One region of the Janthinobacterium sp. SUN211 genome, then DNA from elsewhere that is predicted to be linked to it. Evidence: predicted binding sites of a transcription regulator. Region 1 holds the regulator's gene; the other holds the start of a gene.
The links. Region 1 encodes sigma-54, which starts transcription at its own class of promoters, with help from an activator protein. Its sites were predicted from a motif close to TGGCANGNAANCTGCTTT; they were not measured.
Positions count from the first base shown of each region.

Region 2: the regulator sigma-54 is predicted to act here: its motif matches at 2,030-2,047, upstream of O3301_RS16950 (beta-propeller fold lactonase family protein).

Region 1 is NZ_JAPWIC010000003.1:588,690-592,854, reverse strand. Features, by position in the region: gene O3301_RS13930 (enoyl-CoA hydratase/isomerase family protein) at 1-729, opposite strand, end outside; gene hpf (ribosome hibernation-promoting factor, HPF/YfiA family) at 858-1,220, opposite strand; gene O3301_RS13920 (RNA polymerase factor sigma-54) at 1,290-2,768, opposite strand; gene lptB (LPS export ABC transporter ATP-binding protein) at 2,773-3,528, opposite strand; gene lptA (lipopolysaccharide transport periplasmic protein LptA) at 3,528-4,109, opposite strand; gene lptC (LPS export ABC transporter periplasmic protein LptC) at 4,135-4,165, opposite strand, start outside.
Region 2 is NZ_JAPWIC010000004.1:487,245-491,409, forward strand. Features, by position in the region: gene O3301_RS16940 (sterol desaturase family protein) at 1-158, opposite strand, end outside; gene O3301_RS16945 (polysaccharide deacetylase family protein) at 155-1,021, opposite strand; gene O3301_RS16950 (beta-propeller fold lactonase family protein) at 1,032-2,003, opposite strand; gene O3301_RS16955 (FKBP-type peptidyl-prolyl cis-trans isomerase) at 2,201-2,557, shown strand; gene O3301_RS16960 (acyl-CoA-binding protein) at 2,757-3,011, shown strand; gene proX (glycine betaine/L-proline ABC transporter substrate-binding protein ProX) at 3,150-4,165, opposite strand, start outside.

The sequences.
Region 1 (4,165 bases):
ACTGAAATGGCGGTCCAGCGCTGCGCGCGCCGTGGCCAGGGGAGAAACGCCTGCCTCGGCCTGGAATGGTGCCGCCAGCGCCTTGATGGCCACAGGCAAAGCCTCGCCCGGCGTCGATTCAAACAGGTCCAGCAGCGCCCCCATCTGCGCTTCGGGCAGGTAGACATCGGCCAGGCCCGTATACAGGGCGTCGGCCGCGTTGATCGTCAAGCCCGTCAAACCCAGGTACAGGCCCAGCTGGCCGGCCAGGCGGGACAGGAAATAGCTGCCGCCCACGTCCGGGAACAGGCCGATATTGACTTCCGGCATGGCCATGCGCGTGCGGCCCGTCACGATGCGCAAGCGGTTGCCTGGCCCGGCTTGCGCCACACCCATGCCGCCGCCCATCACCACGCCATCCATCACGGCGATATACGGTTTCGGGTAGAAATGAATTAAATGATTTAAAGCATATTCTTCCGTAAAGAAATCTTCCAGCAGGGCGCTGCCGCCTTGCGGCGTGGCCAGACCCGCATCGTAAAAGAAACGGATGTCGCCACCGGCGCACAGGGCTTTGTCGCTGCTGGAGCGGATCACGACGGCGTCCACCTGCGGATCGTCGCGCCAGGCCAGCAGGGCCGCGCTCAGGGCGCGCACCATCTCCAGCGACAGGGAATTCAAGGCTTTCGGACGGTCGAGCACGATGTGCCCGGTGCGGTTGCGGATGGAAGTCTGGACGAAGTCGCTCATGGCAGGCAGGAAAGAAGTGGAAGTGCGAATATTCTAATGCCTGCGCGGGGAACATTGCGTTCCGCTGGGCGCAAAAAAGGGCGCAATGTGCGCCCTTAGTTGATCACAACTGCTGGAAGCGGGTGGCCTTAGACGGCGACGACGGCTTCTTCCTCGGAGTTGTCTGGCAGATGCTTGATCGCCTCTTTACCGTGCCCTTGCACTTTGGTTTTGTATTTCATCACTTGCCTATCGAGCTTGTCGATCAGGGTATCGATCGCGGCGTACAGGTCGTGCGCCAAGCTTTCCACATAGACAGTCTTGCCGCTCAAACGCAGGTTGACTTCAGCCTTTTGACGTTTTTCTTTCTCTTTGAGGTTATCCACGGTCAGAATCACGGCGATATCGATGACTTGATCGAAATGACGTTTCACGCGCTCCAGCTTCGTTTGTACGTATTCACGGATGGCTGGTGTCACTTCGAGATGATGTCCGCTGATGGTGAGATTCATACACACTCCTAAAGATGATCGGGTTCGTGCGGTCCATCCTATCCGGCCCGCAGAGGAACCGAAAAAAACTTACAAACACTTACGCAGGCTCACTGGCGGAATTTTTAATGCTTCCCGGTATTTGGCAACAGTACGTCGCGCAATCACCATGCCTTGTTCCCCCAGCATGTCCGCAATCTTACTGTCGGATAAAGGATTTTTAGGGTCTTCTGCTCCTGTCAGTTGCACGATCAATGCCCGTATCGCCGTCGATGACGCTTCGCCCCCCGCTTCGGTGGCGACGTGGCTACCAAAGAAATATTTCAACTCGAACATGCCGTGCGGGGTCAGCATGTACTTTTGAGTTGTTACCCGCGAGATAGTACTCTCGTGTAAACCCAGTGTATCAGCTATTTCACGGAGCACAAGGGGGCGCATGGCAACGGCCCCATGCGAGAAAAAGTTCTTTTGTCTTTCTACTATCGCCTGCGCCACACGCAGGATCGTGTCGAAGCGCTGGCGCATATTCTTGATCAGCCACTTGGCTTCCTGCAACTGTGCGCCCATGGCGCCCTCCCCCTTGCCTTGCTTGAGCAAGTTGGCGTACATGGCGTTGACGCGCAGGCGCGGCATGACGTCGTTGTTCAGGGTGACTTGCCAGCCATTGCGCGCGCGCTTGACGACGACGTCGGGCACCACGTAATCGGAGACGTCCGAGGCGAACACGGCGCCCGGATGCGGATTGCACTGGCGAATCACCGTCTGCGCTTCGCGCAAGTCTTCATCGTCGCAATCGAGGGCTTTTTTCAGCTTGTTGAAATCGCGCTGGGCAAACCAGGCCAGGTGCTTTTCCACGATCACGAGGGCCATACGCCGCGTCACCATGGCGATGTGCGGCAAGCGCTTGATTTGCAGGGCCAGGCATTCGGACGCATTGCGCGCGCCCACGCCCGGCGGATCGAAACTTTGCAGCAGCGACAAGGCCGTGCGCATCTCGTCGGCGTCGATTTCCAGCTCTTCCGGCAGGCGCGCCAGGATGTCGTCGAGCGACTCTTCCAGGTAGCCATTGTCGTCCAGCGCGTCGATGATCAGTTCGACCAGTGCGCGGTCGCGCAATTCGAGCACCGTCACGCGCATCTGCTCCATCAAGTGTTCGCGCAGGGTGCAGTGATGGGCCTCCAATTGCGGACGCGAATCTTCGTCGTCGGGCGCCTTGCCCCGGCTCGCCTCGCTCCAGTCGCTGTCGCCGCCATCCGCGGCGACCGGGCTGTCGCCCCCCTCGCCGTCAAACGCTTCCGCTTCGGCCGGCGCTGCGGGCGCCTCCTGGCCTGGCGGCTGGGGCGGCGCTTCGGCCGGCGCGGCCGTGGAACTCAAGGCCCCGTCGGACAGCAGGCGCAGCGAGCGGTCGAGCGGATCATCGAGGCGTTCGAGCAAAGGATTGTCCGTCAGCAATTGCTCTAATTCCTGGTGCAATTCCAGGGTAGACAATTGCAACAGGCGTATCGATTGCTGCAACTGCGGCGTCAGTGCCAGGTGCTGCGAAGTGCGCAGCTGCAATGATTGTTTCATTGGCTTACATGCGGAAGTGTTCGCCCAGATAGACCCGGCGTACCGACTCGTTCGCGATGATGTCGTCGGGGCGTCCCGACGCCAGCACCGAGCCCTGGTTGATGATGTAGGCACGGTCGCAAATACCCAGCGTCTCGCGCACATTATGATCGGTAATCAGCACGCCGATATTGCGCTCCTTCAAGAAACGCACGATGCGCTGGATCTCGATCACGGCGATCGGATCGACGCCGGCGAACGGCTCGTCGAGCAGCACGAAACGGGGATCGGTGGCCAGCGCGCGGGCGATTTCCACGCGGCGGCGTTCGCCACCGGACAGGGACAGCGCCTGGTTCTCGCGCAGCTTTTCAATCTGCAGGTCGGCCAGCAATTTATCCAGCCGTTCCTCGATCTCGGCCTTCGTCAGCGGACGGCCTTCGACGGTCTGGATTTCCAGCACGGCGCGGATATTGTCTTCCACCGTCAGCTTGCGGAAGACGGACGCTTCCTGCGGCAGGTAGGACAGGCCCATCTGTGCGCGGCGGTGGATCGGCAGGCTGGAGATATCCACGCCGCTGATATCGATGCTGCCGCCATCGGACGGCACCAGGCCGACGATCATGTAGAACGAGGTGGTCTTGCCGGCGCCGTTCGGGCCCAGCAAGCCCACCACTTCGCCGCATTCGACTTGCAGCGAGACATCATGCACGACTTGCCGCTTGCCATAGGTTTTTTGCAGCCCGCGAACGATCAGGGTGCTGCCGCAACGTGTATTTTCCATTATTTCTTTCCTGGCGCGGGCGTGGCCGGCGCTTTCTCCGCTGCCGGCGCCTTGGTCTTCGGCTGGATCACCATGCGCACGCTGCCGCCATCGGCGGTGCTGGTGCCGCTGTTGGAATTTTCCATCGCAAATTCTTCCTTGCGGCTGTCATACGAGATGAAGGCGCCGTTGGCCACATCGGTGACTTTCGCCCCTTCCAGGCGCGTCAGCTTGGCTCTGGAAAACAGTTTCACCACTTCCGTCTTGTTGTCGTATTCCACGCGCTCCGCTTCGCCTTCGACCCACAGGTCGCCCGCGCCATCGCGCTTCTGGCGGAAGGTCGCGAGCTTGCCGGGATCGGCCCAGAAGGTGATGAACTGGTAGCCTTGCGGGTCTTCCGTGATCAGGGCCCGGCCCGCCTTCATGGTCAGGGTACCCTTGACCAGCACGACGTCACCCGTCAGGGTGCGCACCTGCTTGATGTCATCGACGTGGCCGCTGCGTGCCGTGATGACGGCTTCCTTCTCGGAATCGGCCTTCTCGGCATGCGCCACGCCCATGATGGCCAGCGAAAATACGGTCAACAGCAAGATGTTCTTCATAATATGGTTTCCTTGTTTCATTCTGTCATTTTGCCGCCGCGGCCGGGCGCGGTTTC
Region 2 (4,165 bases), on a different contig from region 1:
GTGCCCTCGAACGCTTCTTCCGTAAATTCGCCAAAGCCCAGGTGATATACGAGCGGGTTCACCACCGTCTGGAACAGCCATCCTTGCGCCGCGCCAAAGACGTCGACCACAGCATCGATGACGGGCGTAACGAAGCTGACGATGTCGGCGGCGATCATGGCTGGCCCTTCTTCCGCGCGTAGGCAGGATGCTCGCGCAGGGTGGCAAAGCAGAAACCTTTGTCTTGCAGGCCGGAAATCAAGGCGTCCAGGTTGGCCGGTGCCCACGGCTCCTTGCGCGACCAGATACCCATGTGTGCAATGAAAATGTCGCCGCTGCGCAAGTTCGCCAGGGCTTTTTTCAGCAGCGTGGCGTTTGGATACTTATCGCTGGGCAGCTCATCGCCGGAATACCCCGCCGGCGCCCAGCCCGCGTGCTGGTAGCCGCAGGCGCTGCCGGCCGCCAGGGTGCGCGGCGACGTGTAGCCGCCCGGCGCGCGCCAGAACGGGTCGAGCTTGCGGCCTGTCAGCTCCTGGAAGCGCGTATCGACGCGGCGCAATTGCTCACAGAATTGCTGATCCGTGAACGACGCCAGCTTGCCGCCATCCTTGCCGAACTGGGGCTTGACCTGGATCAAGCCGTTGGCCAGATCCTTCTTCCAGTACACGTGGTCAAACGTATGCGTGCCGAACGCATGGCCTTCGGCCACGCGGGCTTTCCAGTACGGCGCCCACGAGTCATCGAGCGAATAGTCGCCCCGCGTGGTCTTTTCATTGGCCAGGAAGAAGGTTGCCTTCACATGGCGCTTGTTCAGCACGTCGGCGATCAGCTGCGCTTGCGACTGGCTACCCGTGTCAAACGTCATGTAGATGGTGCCCTTGCAGGCGGCTGGCGCTAAAGATGCAGCTGGAGATGCGGCTGGGGCAGCAGATACGGCGGCAGGTACGGCAGCAGGTGCGGCGGCATGTGCGGGCGACAGCATGGCGCTGGCGCACAGCAGCATGGCGGGCGCATGGCCCGCGAAAATGAAGCGTTTCATCATCACCTGCTCATCACATGCGCGGCGAGTGGGTGGCGAAGTACACGCCATGGGGCGAGCGGCCCACCGGTATGGTCTTGATCACCTTGCGCGTGGTCAAGTCGATCACGGCCACTTTCTTGATCCAGCGCAACGTTACCCACATGGTCTTGCCGTCCGGCGTGATTTCCATGCAATCGGGGCCGCCCGGCACATTGATCGTGCCCACGTTTTCCAGGGTTTGCTGGTCGATGATGTTGATGGTGTTCGACACGCGGTTCGAGACGAATGTCATGCGGTTGTCGCCCAGCGCGCGGAAATTGTGCGTGCCGGCGCCCGCCTTGATGCGCTTGACGGTCTTTTGCGTGCGCCAGTCGATCACTTCCACGTAATCGCTGCCCATGATGCCCACCAGCAAATGCTTGCCATCGGGCGTCATCGTGATGCCGGCCGGCGCCGGGCCGACAGGCATGGTCCATTTCACCGTTTGCGTGGCCAAGTCGATGGCGCTGACCTGGTTGCTGCCCTGCTGCGTAATGAAAGCCATGGTGCTGTCGGCCGTGAACGCCATATGGCTGGGCAACTTTGGCAGCGGAATGCGCTTGGCCAGGGTCAGGTTCTTGCCGTCATAGCGGTACAGGTCGATACGGTCCAGGCGCAAGGAGTTCGAGATGAACCATTTCTGGTCCGGCGAAAAGCCGATCTGGTACGGGTCGAGGATGTTGCTGATGCGGCGCTGGATCTGGCCCGACACGGGGTCGAGGAAAATCAGCTCGTTGCCGACGGAACTGGCGACGATCAGCGACTTGCCGTCCGGCGTTTCCATCAGATGGTGCGGTTCCTTGCCGACGGCAAAGGTGGACAGGGGAGCATAGGTTTTCTGGTCCAGCAGTTGCACCGTAGCATCACGGGAATTGAGCACCACCACCACTTCGGCTTGCGCCGTCGATATTGCGGAAACCAGGCACAGCGAGGAAAAAACAAGGCGGCGTAGACTGCGGAACATGGCAAAAATCACTGTTAAATACAAAACATGCATTTTACGTGGAACACTGTATTTATTGTGTGAAATCCCCCCTTAAATGCTGCCGGCAGCCACACATCGCAGTAATTTCCGTTTTTTCCCCGTCCCAGGCCTGGAATGGCGCTTTGCAACTCATTGCTCTACAATCTGAAGCTTTCATCGCCTACACAAGGATAATCATGACCACCACCACTACCGCCTCCGGCCTGCAATACATCGACACCACCGTTGGCGAAGGCGCTGAAGCGCAAGCCGGCAACAATGTTGTCGTGCATTACACGGGCTGGCTGCAAAACGACGACGGCAGCGCCGGCGCGAAATTTGACTCGAGCAAGGACCGCAACGATCCATTCGAATTCCCGCTGGGCGCCGGCCGCGTCATTCAAGGCTGGGACGAAGGCGTGCAAGGCATGAAAGTGGGCGGCAAGCGCCAGCTGATCATCCCGGCAGCACTGGGCTATGGCGCACGCGGCGCCGGCGGCGTGATTCCTCCGAACGCCACCCTGATTTTCGACGTCGAACTGCTGGGCGTATAAGCACCGACTCCGCAGCGCTCAAGCGACTGTACCGACGCCGCCCCTGTTCACGCAGCGGCGGCGTTTTTGTTTTGAGTGTGTCCTCTAATGCACGGCGCGCTTTTTTCACTATGATGTCAGGCACTGCAGCACGCACGGTGGCCACTCCGCCGGGCCTGCCGCACTTTTCCAGCGATTCCATCAGCACACAGGAGCCATCATGAGTTTACAAGAGCAATTCGAACAAGCGCAGCTCGATTCCAAGACCCTGTCCGAGCGTCCGGACAATATGACCTTGTTGAAAATCTACGCCTTGTTCAAGCAAGCGTCGAGCGGCGACGCCACGGGCGAGCGTCCTGGCATGACCGACTTCGTCAACCGCGCCAAGTTCGACGCCTGGGCGGCCCTGGCCGGCACCTCGAAGGAAGAGGCGCAACAGCAATACATCGATCTGATCGAAGACTTGAAGGATTAAACCTGAAAACGCCTGTTTTGCAGAGAAACAGGCCGAAAATGGCTGAAAACTCACCAAAAACCACAAAAACAGGCTGAAAATACAAAAGTGGCTACCAAATCGGTAGCCACTTTTTTTACGCCTATCTCAGCCGCAAACTTACTTTTTCGCCGCCGCCAGCGCTTGCGCGATCCAGCCGTCAAACGTCTGCTGATGGAACTTGATCCAGCCAGCCGTGTGGCGCGCGATATCGGCTTGCGTGTTTTCGCCGCGGCGCATGCGCTCGTTCTGCGCATTGATGTCCGCCACGGGCAATTGCATCACTTCGAACAGCTTGGCCGCGGCCGGATTCTTCTCCGCCCAGGCCTTGTTCGACACGATGCGCGCCGTGTTGACGGCAAAGCCGTAGTCGCTGCCATCGTCGAGACGGGTATTCACCTTGTCCGGATTGGCCGAGAACGGCACTTTCAGCCAGACCACGTCCTTGCCCGGCACCAGCACGCCGCTGACCCAGTACGGCGTCCACGTGTAGTACAAAATTGGTTCGCCGCGCTTGTAACGGCCCAGGGTGTCGGCGATCAGGGCCGCATAGCTGCCCTGCACGTGCGTCACCGTCTTGCGCAATTTATACGCATCCATGTGGTTCTCGATCAGCGCTTCGCAGCCCCAGCCTGGGTTGCAACCGGTCAAGTCGGCCTTGCCATCGCCATCATGGTCGAACAGCTTGGCCAGGTTGGGATCGCGCAACTGGTCGATATTCGTGATGTTGTACTTTTCCGCCGTCGCCTTGTCGATCAGATAACCTTGCGCGGCAGGCCCCGCATACTGGCCCGTGCGCGACAGCTTGGCGTCGCCGCCCGCATTGTTATAGAAATCCTTGTGCATCGGGTCCCAGTGCACGGCCATGAAGGTGGCGTCACCGTTGGCAATGGCAATATGCGCCGTCGGGTATTCCACTTCCTTGATCGGCTGCACTTCGTAGCCCAGCTTTTCCAGGGCCTTGTCGACCAGCATGGTCTGGAAGGTTTCTTCCGCGATCGAGCTTTGCAGCGGCTGCACCTTGACGCCCTTGCCGGGCAGCGCATCGGCAGCGGCGGCCGGCGTCTGCGCCATGGCCAGGCTGGTGGTCAGGGCCATGGCGGCGATCGCCAGGGCGGAAAACAGCTGGAACTTGC